DNA from 2 places in the Micromonospora sp. NPDC047557 genome. Region 1 is predicted to be linked to the other one. Evidence: predicted binding sites of a transcription regulator. Region 1 holds the regulator's gene; the other holds the start of a gene.
What was found. Region 1 encodes HrcA, which represses chaperone genes, less so after heat shock. Its sites were predicted from a motif close to GGTTNGCACNCTCNNNNNGAGNGTGCNAACC; they were not measured.

Region 2: a site for HrcA is predicted at 2,622-2,652, ahead of groL (chaperonin GroEL). Genes of this name have one in related genera too.

Annotation. Positions count from the first base shown of each region.
Region 1 covers NZ_JBIDDK010000020.1:31,899-38,856, forward strand. Annotated here, with positions in the region: gene ACGGAQ_RS30490 (SDR family NAD(P)-dependent oxidoreductase) at 185-949, shown strand; gene ACGGAQ_RS30495 (enoyl-CoA hydratase-related protein) at 1,129-1,938, opposite strand; gene hemW (radical SAM family heme chaperone HemW) at 1,958-3,181, shown strand; gene ACGGAQ_RS30505 (DUF4870 domain-containing protein) at 3,294-3,932, opposite strand; gene hrcA (heat-inducible transcriptional repressor HrcA) at 4,158-5,180, shown strand; gene dnaJ (molecular chaperone DnaJ) at 5,254-6,399, shown strand; gene ACGGAQ_RS30520 (16S rRNA (uracil(1498)-N(3))-methyltransferase) at 6,401-6,958, shown strand, end outside.
Region 2 covers NZ_JBIDDK010000007.1:52,565-59,522, forward strand. Annotated here, with positions in the region: gene ACGGAQ_RS18155 (GNAT family N-acetyltransferase) at 102-632, opposite strand; gene ACGGAQ_RS18160 (cold-shock protein) at 948-1,151, shown strand; gene ACGGAQ_RS18165 (hypothetical protein) at 1,456-2,574, shown strand; gene groL (chaperonin GroEL) at 2,847-4,469, shown strand; gene ACGGAQ_RS18175 (hypothetical protein) at 4,528-4,773, opposite strand; gene ACGGAQ_RS18180 (GNAT family N-acetyltransferase) at 4,851-5,786, opposite strand; gene ACGGAQ_RS18185 (S8 family serine peptidase) at 5,826-6,958, opposite strand, start outside.

The DNA.
Region 1 (6,958 bases):
CGTACCGATCGGGACGTTCCCGCTCCGGGGCCGAACTCACCTGCCGCGCTGGCCGGGCTCTGGGTTGTCTGCCACGTCACCTGACCCCGGACGCCGGGAAGCGATTGACCGGTCCTGGGCTTGACCGATTGACACGTCAATTACGGGGCCTGAAACAGGCCCCGACCAGGCAAGGAGGAGTCCGATGGGCACGCTGGACGGCAAGGTCGTACTCATCACCGGCACCGGCGGCGGTCTGGGCCGCGTCGCGGCGCTGACCTTCGCCCGCGAGGGCGCGAAGGTCGTCGGGGCCGACATCCAGATCGACGGCAACAACGAGACGGTCGACCTCGTCCGGGCGGCCGGCGGGGAGATGACGAGCATCGCGCCGGTCGACCTGACCGACCCGCAACAGGTCCGGAAGCTCGTCGAGGACGCCGCGGCCGTCTACGGGGGGCTCGACGTGGTCTACAACAACGCGGCCGCGCTGCGCTTCGGCCCGATGCCGGACTTCTCGGTCGAGGACTGGCGCTACACCATCACCGGGGAACTCGACATTCCCTACTTCGTGTCGAAGTTCGCCTGGCCGCACCTGGTTCAGCGCGGCGGTGGCGTCATCATCAACGCCGCCTCGATGGCCGGCATGATCGCGGGTCAGGTCCCCCCGATGGTGGGCCACACCGCGGCGAACGCCGGCGTCATCGGCCTGACGCGGCAGCTCGCGCTCGAGGGCGCACCCCACGGCATCCGTGCGGTGGCCGTCAGCCCCGGCCCGATCCTCACCCCGGCCAGCGAGCGGGACCTCGGTGACAACCAGGCGGCCCGGGACGCCATCACGGCCAAGACGCTCCTCAAGCGCTTCGCCCGCCCGGAGGAGGTCGCCGAGCTGGTGGTCTTCCTCGCGTCGGACCGCGCGTCGTACATCACCGGCGCGAACTACCCCGTCGACGGCGGCGCGACCGCCTGGTGACCCCTCTGGGGGTGCCGCCGAACGATGACGACGCCCCGCCAGCCCGCCTTCCGGGGGAGGGGCGACGCCGCATCTGTGTCCTTTGCTCTGCTTCACCGGACGCAACACCACGTGTCCGATATCCGGACAGCGGCCGTTGCGCCGGTTGAAGCAGAGCAAAGGGCCGACAAACGCCGGTCCTACCCGGCATGATCAGCGGAACCACCGTCCAGAGCGGCCACCCATCGAGTTAATCGCTTCTCCCGGAACGCGGTGACCCCCTCGCGCCCCTCGTCGGAGAGGAAGTAACCGGTCGAGAGGGCGGACAGCCGCTCCAGGTCAGCCCGCAGCTCGGTGGTGCCCGGTCGGCGCAGCAGCTCCTTCGCGCCGGCCAGCGCGCCGGGCGCGCCGCGCACCAGCGAGTCGCAGTAGCGCTGTACCGCGTCGTCCAGCCCGTCCGCCGGCACGGCGGCCGTGACCAGGCCGATCTCGGCCGCCCGTCGGCCGTCGAAGGTGTCGCCGGTCAGGTACAGCTCGGCGGCGGCACGCGGGTGCAGGCGGGGCAGCACGGTTGCCGAGATCACCGCCGGGATCACCCCGATCCGCACCTCGGTGAAGGCGAACGTCGCCTCGTCGGCGCAGACCGCCAGGTCGGCGGCCGCGATCAGGCCCAGCCCGCCGGCCCGAGCCGGCCCGGCGACCCGCGCGAGCACCGGCTTCGGGCAGTCCCAGAGCGCCGCCAGCACGTCGCCCAGCATCCCGGCCGGCACCGTTCCGCTGGCGTACGCCGCGGCGGTCTCCTTCAGGTCCGCGCCCGCGCAGAAGACCGGGCCCGTGTGGTCCAGCACGATCACCCGGACCGCGTCGTCGGCCACCGCGTCGGCCAGTCCGGCCAGCAACTGGGTCATCAGGGCGGTGGAGAGCGCATTGCGGTTGTGTGGGCTGTCCAGGGTGAGGGTGGTCACCCCACGGGCCGTGGCGACCCGCACGAGGACGTCGGGAGAGGTCATGCCGGGCACACTAGTGGCCATGCCCGGCGTCCTTCCAGATGGTGAGACCGTCCCCGTCGACGGATCGCTGCCCGCCACCGCCACCTCGGCGGTCGGCGCGCGCGGCTTCGGCGTGTACGTCCACGTCCCGTTCTGCGCCAGTCGCTGCGGCTACTGCGACTTCAACACCTACACGGCCGCCGAGCTGGGCGGGGGCGCCAGCCGCGAGGCGTACGCCGACACCGTGCTGGCCGAGCTGTCGCTCGCCGCCCGGGTGCTCGGTGACAGCCCGCCGTCCCGGGTCGACACGGTCTTCGTCGGCGGCGGCACCCCCACCCTGCTCCCCGCCGACGACCTGGCCCGCATCCTCGACGGCATCGACCGCACCTGGGGGCTCGCCGCCGACGTCGAGGTGACCACCGAGGCCAACCCGGAGTCGGTCACCCCGGAGTCGTTGCGGCGACTGCGGGCGGCCGGCTACACCCGGATCTCGCTGGGCATGCAGTCCGCCTCCCCGGGGGTGCTGGCGATCCTGGACCGCAAACACAGCGCCGGTCGGGCCACCGCCGCCGCCCTGGAGGCACGCGACGCCGGGTTCGAGCACGTCAACCTGGACCTGATCTACGGCACGCCGGGGGAGCGGGCCGAGGACTTCGCCGCCACGCTGGAGCAGGTCGTCGCCGCCGGGGTGGACCACGTCAGCGCGTACGCCCTGATCGTCGAGGACGGCACCCGGCTCGCCGCCCGGATGCGGCGCGGGGAGCTGGCGTACCCCAGCGACGACGTCGCCGCGGACCGCTACCTGGCAGCGGAGGCCGCCCTCGACGCGGCCGGCCTGTCCTGGTACGAGGTGTCCAACTGGGCGCGCACCGACGCGGCCCGGTGCCGGCACAACCTGCTCTACTGGACCGGCGCGGACTGGTGGGGGCTCGGCCCGGGGGCGCACAGCCACGTCGGCGGGGTGCGCTGGTGGAACGTCAAGCACCCCACGACGTACGCCCAGCGGTTGGCCTCCGGCGCGTCACCCGGCCTGGCCCGCGAGGTGCTCACCGTCGACGAGGCCCACATGGAGGACGTGATGCTCCGGCTGCGGCTCGCCAGCGGGCTGCCGCTGGCGGTGCTCGACGCGGCTGGTCGGGCCGGCGCCGAGCGGGCCCTCGCCGACGGCCTGCTGGCCGCCGGGGACTACGCCGCCGGCCGGGCGGTGCTCACCCTGCGCGGCCGGCTGCTCGCCGACGCGGTCGTCCGCGACCTGCTGCCCTGACCCGGACGCACCGCTCCGGCCGGCGGTGCGACCGACCGTCGACGGTCAGCCCTCGGCCCGGCCGGCCGGCCGGGCGGTGCGCCGGACCGGCCGGGGGAGCGGCCGGCCCGGATCACTTGACGAGGTTGGCCGAGAGTGGGTAGCGGTAGAGGCTGCCCTCGTTGGCCTTGATGCCGGCGAGGATGCCGAACACGGCACCGAGGATGATGGCCGCCCCGACGCCGATGAAGCCGATCAGGATGCACGAGAGCACCCAGCCGACCAGGCCGACGATCGACCAGATGAGCTGGAAGTTGAGCGCGGCGACGGCGTGCGCCCGGACCGTCGGGGACTGGTTGCCCCGGGCCAGCATCGCCACCAGCGGGGCGACCCAGCCGAGCACGCCCCCACTGATGATCATGCCGGCCGCGCCGCCGAAGTGCGCGACCAGCGCCCAGGTCTTGTCCTCGTTGTTGGCGTAGCCGCCGCCGGGGCCGCCGAAGGCGCCGCCGGTCGGATAGCCGCCAGTCGGGCCGCCCGGGGGGTAACCGCCCGGCGGGGGGTAACCACCTGGCGGAGGGTAGCCGCCCGACGGCGGTTGGTCACCGGTGGGCGGCGGATAGCCACCGGCCGGGGGATAGCCGGCCGGGTCGGGTGCCCCGGACAGTGGTGCGGTGGGCGGCTCGGCCGCGGAGGGCGAGCCCGGGGGAGTCGGCTCCGGCGGGTAACTGCCGGGGTCTCCCGCGCCGGGAGGGCGAGGTGGTTCAGTCATGACTGTCACGGTAGGTGTCGGCGGCAACGTCGCACCAGAGCGACATCGCCCGGCCGCGTGGGCCGATCGGCCCGCGCGGAGTGGTACGGGCCGCACCCACGGCCTGTCGTTGATCATCGCGTCGGCGGGGGCGCCGACGTAGACTGGCACTCGTTACAGTCGAGTGCCAGGACGGCCGTCGGCCCGGGTGGGCCGCCGGCCGACGTGCGACAGGAGGTGCGGAGGATGGGTCTGGACGACCGCAAGCTCGCCGTGCTCCGCGCCATCGTCGAGGACTACGTCTCCACCCAGGAGCCGGTCGGCAGCAAGGCGCTGGTCGAGCGCCACCAGCTCGGGGTCTCCCCGGCGACGGTCCGCAACGACATGGCCGTGCTGGAGGAGGAGGGCTACATCCGGCAGCCGCACACCAGTGCCGGCCGGGTGCCCACCGACCGCGGCTACCGACTCTTCGTCGACCGGCTGTCCCGGGTCAAGCCGCTCAGTCCGGCCGAACGCCGGGCCATCGAGCGCTTCCTCGTCGGCGCGGTCGATCTCGACGACGTGGTGCACCGCACCGTACGCCTGCTCGCCCAGCTCACCCGGCAGGTGGCCGTCGTGCAGTACCCGAGCCTCGCCCGCTCCTCGGTGCGGCACCTGGAGCTGGTGCCGATCTCCACCACCCGGCTGATGCTCGTCATGATCGCCGACACCGGGCGGGTCGAGCAGCGGCTGGTGGAGCTGCCCGGCCCGGTCCCCGCCGACGACGTCACCGACCTGCGCCGGCTCGTCAACGAGAAGCTCGCCGGCGCCCGGCTGTCCGAGACTCCGCCGCTGGTGCAGGCGCTGGTCGAGGAGGCGCCGGCCGAGCTGCGTCCGGCGATGACCACCCTCTCCACCGTCCTGCTGGAGACGCTTGTCGAGCGGCACGAGGAACGCATCGCCCTGGCCGGCACCGCCAACCTCACCCGGGGCGGCCTGCTCGACTTCCAGGGCTCGCTGCGACCCATCCTGGAGGCGCTGGAGGAGGAGGTCGTGCTGCTCAAGCTCATCGGCGAGACCGAGCCCAGCACGACCCGGGTCCTGATCGGCGACGAGAACGAGTTCGACAACCTGCGCGCCGCCTCGGTGGTCAGCACCGGGTACGGCCCGGGGGCCACCATCGTGGGCGGCCTCGGCGTGTTGGGGCCCACCCGCATGGACTACCCCGGCACCATCGCCACGGTGCGCGCCGTGGCACGCTACGTGGGCGAGCTGCTGGCCCAGAACTGACCAGTCAGGGCCGACGGCCGGCTGCGGCCGCCGGTCGGCGTAACGCGAGACGAACATGAGGACACGGAACGCAGTGGCCAGGGACTACTACGGCATCCTCGGTGTCAGCCGGGAAGCCTCCGATGACGAGATCAAGCGCGCCTACCGCAAGCTGGCACGCCAGTTCCACCCGGACGTCAATCCGGACCCGGAGGCGCAGGAGAAGTTCAAGGACATCAACGCCGCGTACGAGGTCCTCTCGGACGACCGGAAGCGGCAGATCGTCGACCTGGGTGGCGACCCGCTCGCCCCGGGAGGCGGCGGCGCGGGCGGCCCGGGTGGCCCGGGCGGGGCCGGCCCGTTCGTCGGCTTCCAGGACATCATGGATGCGTTCTTCGGCGGCGCGGCAGGTGGCGCCCGTGGCCCACGGCCGCGGACCCGGCCGGGCGCCGACGCGATCCTGCGGCTCGAACTCGACCTGCACGAGACGGCGTTCGGCGTCGAGGCCCCGATCACCGTCGACACCGCGGTGCTCTGCACCACCTGCTCGGGCGCCGGCACGGCCGCCGGCACCCACCTGGCCACCTGCGAGGCGTGCGGCGGTCGGGGCGAGGTGCAGTCGGTGCAGCGCACCTTCCTGGGCCAGGTGGTCTCCGCCCGGCCGTGCACCGTCTGCCAGGGCTACGGCACGACCATCCCGCACCCCTGCCCCACCTGTGCCGGCGACGGCCGGGTGCGCACCCGCCGCTCGCTCACCGTCAAGATCCCGGCCGGTGTCGAGGACGGTATGCGGATCCGGCTGGCCCAGCAGGGCGAGGTCGGCCCGGGCGGCGGCACCGCCGGTGACCTCTACGTGGAGATCCACGAGAGGCCGCACGACGTCTACTCCCGCAAGGGCGACGACCTGCACTGCCGGGTCACCGTGCCGATGACGGCCGCTGCGCTGGGCACCCGGCTCACCATCAAGACGCTGGACAGCGAGGAGACCGTCGACGTCAAGGCCGGCACCCAGCCGGCCAGCACGCTGCGGCTGCGCGCCCGGGGTGTGCCGCACCTGCGCGGCACCGGTCGGGGCGACCTCTACGTGCACCTCGACGTCCGGACGCCCACCAAGCTCGATCCCGACCAGGAGAAGATGCTGCGCGACTTCGCCAAGACCCGGGGTGAGGAGGTCGCCGAGCTGACCAAGCAGGGCGGCTTCTTCTCCCGGATGCGCGACGCGTTCAACGGCCACGCCTGACGTGTCCGCGCCGCTCTTCCTGGTCGACGCGCTGCCCATCGGCGACGCGCTGACCCTCGACGGGCCCGAGGGGCACCACGCCGCCACCGTGCAACGGTTGCGCGTCGGCGAGGAGCTGCTGCTCGCCGACGGGCGGGGTGGCACGGCCGCCGCCGTGGTCACGGCCGTCGGCAGGGGCAGCCTGCAGGTCACCGTCACTTCCCGGGAGTACGCGGACGCGCCCGTACCCCGAATCGTCACCGTGCAGGGCATCGCCAAGGGTGACCGGGGCGAGCTGGCCGTGCAGGCGATGACCGAGGTCGGGGTGGACGAGATCGTGCCCTGGGCGGCGTCGCGCTCGGTGGCCCAGTGGCGCGGCGACCGGGGCGTACGCGCCCGCGAGAAGTGGGTCGCCACCGCCCGCGAGGCGGCGAAGCAGGCCCGCCGGCCCTGGCTGCCGGTGGTGGCCGGCGCGCCGGACGAGTCCACCGCGACGGTCGTCCGCCGCATCGCCGGCGCCGCCGCCGGTTTCGTCCTGCACGAGGAGGCCGAGGAGCGGCTCACCACCGCCGACCTGCCC
Region 2 (6,958 bases), on a different contig from region 1:
GGGTCGGGCTGCCCCGGAAACCCTTCCTCGGCACGGTTGTCGCCTACGCGTCCGGCTTTCAAGACATCTCCGGTGTCTTGCCCTGGGAAGGGTTCTCTTGTTTACGCTTCTCGGCGCATTTGTAGTTCGGTCAGGGCGGGGATCGTGGGGTGGGGGACTCGCACGCCGGTGTCGATGAAGCCCAGCCGCTGGTAGGCCCGGTAGGCGCGGTCGTTGCCGACCACCACCTCCAGCAGCAGCTCCGGTCGGCCGCAGGCCCGCGACCAGGCGGCCACCCCGTCGATCAGCTCGCCGAGCAGCCCGCTGCCCCGCCAGGCCGGCGTGACGTACACGGCGTAGATGACGGTCAGCCCCGGCTCGTTCGGCGCGACGGTGCCGCCGGCGTGCCCGACCAGACGGCCGCCCGGGTCCGCGACGAACTGCGCGTTGTGGGGGCCGGCCGACGTGTACGCCACCCGCGCGGCGAACTCGCGGTGCGGTCGGGCCGCCGCGTCCGCCAGGGTCTCCAGGAAGGCCAACGGCGCGTCGGCGAGCATCTCCAGGCGCAGTGCCCGCATCCGGGCGGCGTCCTCCGGCCGGACCCGGTGGATCTCGGCCTGCCGAACGGCGGCTGAGCCGATATCGGTGGTCATGTCCGCATGCCTACCACAGGGCGGGAGCTGCCTCGGGGCGTGCCCCGCCCCCGCTGCCGGGCCGCCGGGCGGCGAGCCGGTGGGCCCCCGGGACCGGTCGTCCGTGGCCCGTTCCGGTTCGGCTCCCGGACCCGGTCGGGTCGGGTCGGGAATACGCCCGATTTGGGGTCGTGCGCGGCCGTCACTCCTCGTGTAGCGTGCGATTTCGGTCACCTTTCAGCGGCCGTCGTCGATCGCTGAGGCGGTGGTCCGAGGGCGTCGGCCGTGCCGCGCGCCCGGGCAGGCAACGCTGCGCAAGAGTGAGGGAAGTGCACCGTGGCACAGGGTTCCGTGAAGTGGTTCAACGCCGAAAAGGGTTACGGCTTCATCGCCGTCGACGGCGGTCAGGACGTGTTCGTCCACTTCTCCGCGATCGAGATGGACGGCTACAAGGCGCTGGACGACGGCCAGCGGGTGGAGTTCGAGATCGCCCAGGGTCAGAAGGGCCCGCAGGCCGAACACGTACGCGTCATCGCCTGAGCGCATTCCCGACCTTTTCGCTCGCGGATCCCCCCGATCGGCTGGCGGGTCGGGGCTGCGGTGCGGACGCCCACCCGGGAAGATCGTGAGCCGTTCCAGCCGATGCTGAGGAGGGTTCATGACCGACCAGCCGCCCCCACCCACCACGCCCTCCGGGCCGGGTGAGTCGGGCCCGTCCGACCCCACCTCACCCGTCTCCGGCGCGGCCCCGGGCACGCCACCGGCCTCCGGCGCAGACCCCGGGCCGCCACCCGGACACGACCCCGGCCCTGCGATGCCGCCTGGATACGGCCCTGGTCCTGCGATGCCGCCCGGATACGGCCCGATCCCCCAGGGCTGGGGGCAGGCCGGTCCGGCGGGTACGCCGGATCCCACCGCGCAGGGTGGTTGGGGTCCGCCGGCCGGGCCGCCGCCCGGTTGGGATCCCGCGCAGGGCGGCTGGGGTCCGGCCGGTGCGCCTCCGCAGGGCTTTGTCTTTCCGCCCACCGGCGGCTACCCGCCCGGGTCGGGCCCCTACGGCGGGCAGCCGTGGTATCCGGGGGCGCCGGTCGGCTGGTACCCGCCGGGTTACGGGTTCGATCCGAACGACGCCCTGGTCACTCCGCCCGGTGCCGGCATCGGGGCCTGGTTCGAGCGGTGCGGGGGCGCGCTGCGCCGAAGCTGGCGGCAGTTGGTGCCGATCATGCTGCTCACGCAGGTCCTACCGGCCGCGGTGCTCTCGGTCATCTCGCTGGGTGTGGACCCGTCGCCCGGCTGGGAGGCGCAGGCCGAGATGGATCCGGCGGCCGGGCTGCCGGACAACTTCGCCGCCACCCTGGCAACCCTCGTCGCCGTGCTGGTCGGCGGCAGCCTGCTGATCGGTCTGGTGCAGGCGGTGGGGTGGGCCGCCGGCAGTTGGGTGATCACCCAGCAGGCGACCGGCCGGCCCGCCAGCCTGGATGCGGCGCTGCGCTACGGCCTGCGCCGGGCGCTCGGCCTGTGGGGTTGGACGTTGCTGGTCAGCGTGCTCATCGGTGTCGGCTTCTGCTTCTGCGTCCTGCCGGGCATCTATCTGGCGTTCGCGTTGAGCCTGGTCGGCCCGGTCTACCTGTTCGAGCGGCAGAACCCGATCGGCAGGTCGTTCGGGATGTTCCACGCCCGGCTCGGGCTGCTGCTCGGCCGGGTGGCCGTGGTGGGCGGGGCTGTGATCGTCGGCACGCTCGTTCCGGGCTTCCTGGAGTCGGTGGGCACCACGGCGTTGGGCACGGACCCGTTCGCGTCCCCGGGCGCCGCGGTCGGGGTGGTGGCGGTGATCGGTGTCACGGCGGTGCTGGCGCTGCCGGCCCACCTCGTCCAGTTGATCGGTCTGCTGATCACGTACGCCGAGCAACGCGCCCATGAGGCGCCGGTGAACGGGGCCACACTGGCTGCGGAACTCGGCTGAGCGGGTCCATCGTGCTTGCACTCGGCAGGTGAGAGTGCTAAACAAGTCATTGGCACTCGCATACCGTGAGTGCCAATGGTCGGGACGGTGGGGCCAGGTTGCCCAGGCGTGGAGACGCCGGGGCGGCACATGGCCGGTCGTCGCGGGCTATCCGGCCCGGCCGAAGGACGTCGTCGTCGCCAGGTGGCGACGTCCCAAGGTGCGTACACCAGGCGGCCCATCCGGGGCACACATCTCGGGTGGCCCGTGAGTGTCCAGGAGGACAACGCCGTATGGCCAAGATGATCGCTTTCGACGAAGAGGCTCGCCGCGGCCTCGAGCGGGGCATGAACCAGCTCGCCGACGCCGTAAAGGTGACCCTCGGCCCCAAGGGCCGCAACGTCGTGCTCGAGAAGAAGTGGGGTGCCCCCACCATCACCAACGATGGTGTGAGCATCGCCAAGGAGATCGAGCTCGAGGACCCGTACGAGAAGATCGGCGCTGAGCTGGTCAAGGAGGTCGCCAAGAAGACCGACGACGTTGCCGGTGACGGCACGACGACGGCGACCGTCCTGGCCCAGGCCCTGGTTCGCGAAGGCCTGCGCAACGTGGCCGCCGGCGCCAACCCGATGGCCCTGAAGCGGGGCATCGAGGCCGCGGTCGCGAGCGTCTCGGAGGAGCTGTCCAAGCTCGCCAAGGACGTCGAGACCAAGGAGCAGATCGCCTCCACCGCCTCCATCTCCGCTGGCGACAGCACCGTCGGCGAGATCATCGCCGAGGCGATGGACAAGGTCGGCAAGGAAGGCGTCATCACCGTCGAGGAGAGCAACACCTTCGGGCTGGAGCTGGAGCTCACCGAGGGTATGCGCTTCGACAAGGGCTACATCTCGGCCTACTTCATGACCGACCCGGAGCGCATGGAGGCCGTCTTCGACGACCCCTACCTCCTGATCGTCAACAGCAAGATCTCGTCGGTCAAGGACCTGCTCCCGATCCTGGAGAAGGTCATGCAGTCGGGCAAGCCGCTGCTGATCATCGCCGAGGACATCGAGGGCGAGGCCCTGGCCACCCTGGTCGTCAACAAGGTCCGGGGCACCTTCAAGTCGGTCGCCGTCAAGGCGCCGGGCTTCGGTGACCGCCGCAAGGCCATGCTCGCCGACATCGCCATCCTCACCGGTGGCCAGGTCATCAGCGAGGAGGTCGGCCTCAAGCTGGACGCCGTCGGCGTCGACATGCTGGGCCGTGCCCGCAAGGTCGTGGTGACCAAGGACGAGACCACGATCGTCGACGGTGCCGGTGACGCCGAGCAGATCCAGGGCCGGGTCAACCAGATCCGGGCCGAGATCGACAAGAGCGACTCCGACTACGACCGCGAGAAGCTGCAGGAGCGGCTGGCCAAGCTGGCCGGTGGCGTTGCGGTGATCAAGGTCGGCGCGGCCACCGAGGTCGAGCTCAAGGAGCGCAAGCACCGCATCGAGGACGCCGTTCGCAACGCGAAGGCCGCCGTCGAGGAGGGCATCGTCCCGGGTGGTGGCGTCGCGCTGGTGCAGGCCGGCAAGACCGCCTTCGACAAGCTGGATCTGGTCGGCGACGAGGCGACCGGTGCCAACATCGTCAAGGTGGCGCTGGACGCCCCGCTGCGGCAGATCGCCGTCAACGCCGGCCTCGAGGGCGGCGTCGTGGTGGAGAAGGTCCGTAACCTCGAAGCGGGTCACGGCCTCAACGCCGCCAACGGCGAGTACGTCGACCTGCTGGCCGCGGGCATCATCGACCCGGCCAAGGTGACGCGCTCGGCGCTGCAGAACGCCGCTTCCATCGCGGCGCTCTTCCTCACCACCGAGGCCGTCGTCGCGGACAAGCCGGAGAAGACCCCGGCTGCCCCGGCTGGCCCGGGTGGCGGGGACATGGACTTCTGAGTCCAGTTCCGACACACCGAACGGGGCGGGCCGCTGACGCGGTCCGCCCCGTTCGTCGTCAGGTGGGCAGCGGGCGCTGGTTGCGGCGCTTCTGCGTCCGGTCGTACGGCGGGAGCAGTTGGATCGGCGCGTCCACCATCTCCTGCGGTTCCTCGGTCAGCCGCTCGCCGTTGGTGGTCATTTCGGCCAGTTGCTCGGCGTCGCCGTAGTCGAGCCGGTCGAACGGGAGTTGGCCGGGCAGTTCGCCGACCGGTTTCCAGGTGATCGGCGGGCCGTCCTCGGTCTGGTCGTCATCCGTGGTCATGGCTGCCTCCTCTACCGAAACGGTAGGGGGCGTCGATGGGTAATGCGGGCGAATGGACTCATGTCCCATTTGCCCTCTCACGTCACCGGTAGGGTCCGCCGGTACAGGAAGAAGACCCGCTCGATCCGGGCGCCGGCGCTGCCGGAGTAGAACGGCACCGGCCCCACCCAGCCGATCTGCGCCCGTTCCACCCCCGCCGCACACTGGTCGCGCAGGCAGCGTCGCAGCAGCACCCCACCGATGCCCGAACCCTCGGCGGCGGGCGCGGTGCCCATCGGCCCGAACCAGCTCGGCCGGGACGACCCGTAGGCGGCGAAGCCCAGCACCTCGCCGGCCCCCTCCGCCAGGTGGCAGCCGGCTCCCGCGCGGCCCACCGACCCGGCCAGCTCGCCGTCCCAGGTGCCACCGAACGTGGACCGGGCGAACGCGGCCAGCGCCGGCAGGTCCGCGGGCTCCGCCCGGCGTACCGTGATGCCCTGCCCAGCCAGCCGTTGCTCTGCGGCCTCCGTGGACCGCAGGGCCGGTGACTCGTCGTACGACAGGTCCGCGGTCATGTTCCAGGCGGTCCGGTCCTGGTGGTAGCCGAGCGCCAGGGCGGCGCACACGGCTGGCGTGTACCGCACGTCGATGCCCGGCCAGGCGTAGTACGGCGGGTTCCCGGCCAGCAGCACCTCGGTGACGCCGCGCTCGGCGAGTGCCTGCTCGGCGCGCGACAGCAGCGTGCGGCCCACCCCCTGGCGGCGCTGGCCGGGGAGCACCGCGACCAGGTCCACGTGCCCGATGCCCACCTCGGTCGGCGACACCGAGCAGAGCAGCACCCCGACCAGGTCGTTCCCCCGGTACGCGCCCAGCCCGACCACGGCACGGTCGGCAGCGGCCCGGGTCCACAGCACGTCCACGATGGCGGCCGCCTCGGCGGCGTCCTCGGGCAGGTCGAGCGCCTGCGCGCAGAACCCCGCCACGGTGGGTGCGAGATCGAGGGTCAGCTCGGTGATGGTGATCTCGGCGTCCATGGTCGCCGACCCTAGATCACCCGTCGCCTCCCGCCCTGCTCACCCCCGGGCGGCGCGAACGGCGGCGTACGCGTCGACCTGGCCGGCGCCGGTGACGTTCGCCGGGCCGCCGCAGGCGTCGGTGGGGTTGTCGGAACGGTACGTCGGCTCGGCCGGCGTCGCGGTGTCCCGCAGGATCTGCCGGGTCCTGGTCAGGTCCCCGACCAGCGCCGGGTTCGCCGACCACATGAGCGCGACAACTCCCGCCACCTGCGGGGTCGCCATCGACGTGCCGTCCAGCGCCGCGTACCCGCCGCCGGGCATGGCCGACACCACGCCCACCCCGGGCGCCAGCACGTCCGGTTTGCCCAGGCCGCCCGGCACCGGCCCGCGTGAGGAGAACTCGGCCACCCGCCGCTGCGCGTCCACCGCGCCCACGGTCAGCACGTTCGCGTACGGAGCGGGCGGGTCGTCGATCGACGCGCACCACGGACCCGTATTGCCGGCCGCGGCGACCACGAAGATCCCGGCGGCGTCGAGCGCCGTGGTGGCCGGGAACAGCGCCTGCCGGTCGCAGCCCTCGATCGCCGGGCAGCCCCACGAGTTGGTCAGCACCTGCGGGGCGCGCTCCGGCCGACCGTCGGTGAACGGATCCCCGCCGGGCGGGAAGGGCGCCAACATGAACTGGAGGCAGTCCAGGTAGTGCCCCGGGCTGCCCAGGTTGCGGTCCAGGTTGACGCAGCCCACCCACTGCGCGTCCGGCGCCACCCCGATGCCGTCCCGGCCGACCGCGCTGCCCACCGTGTGGGTGCCGTGCCCGCCCTGGTCGTTCGGCGTCCGGGTGCCGTCCCACGGGTCGTACCAGGAGTCGTCGCCGCCACGGAACCCGGCCCGCAGCGCCGGATGGCCGCCGTCCACACCGGAGTCGGAGCTGCCGACCACGATTCCCCTGCCGGTCACCCCGAGCTGCGACCAGACGCGGTCCGCGCCGAGCTGGCGGATGTTCCACTCCGGGCCGGTCGGCGCCGGCGCGGTGCCCCGGGTCTGTCCCGCCGGGGCCGGCAGCGGCCGCAGGCGCTGGCTGACCAGCACCCGAGCCACCTCGGGTCGCCGCGCGAGCCAGGCCCGTACGGCCGGGCCGCCGTCCACCTCGACCGCGTTGACCAGGTAGTACGGCACCGGGTCGAGTCGTA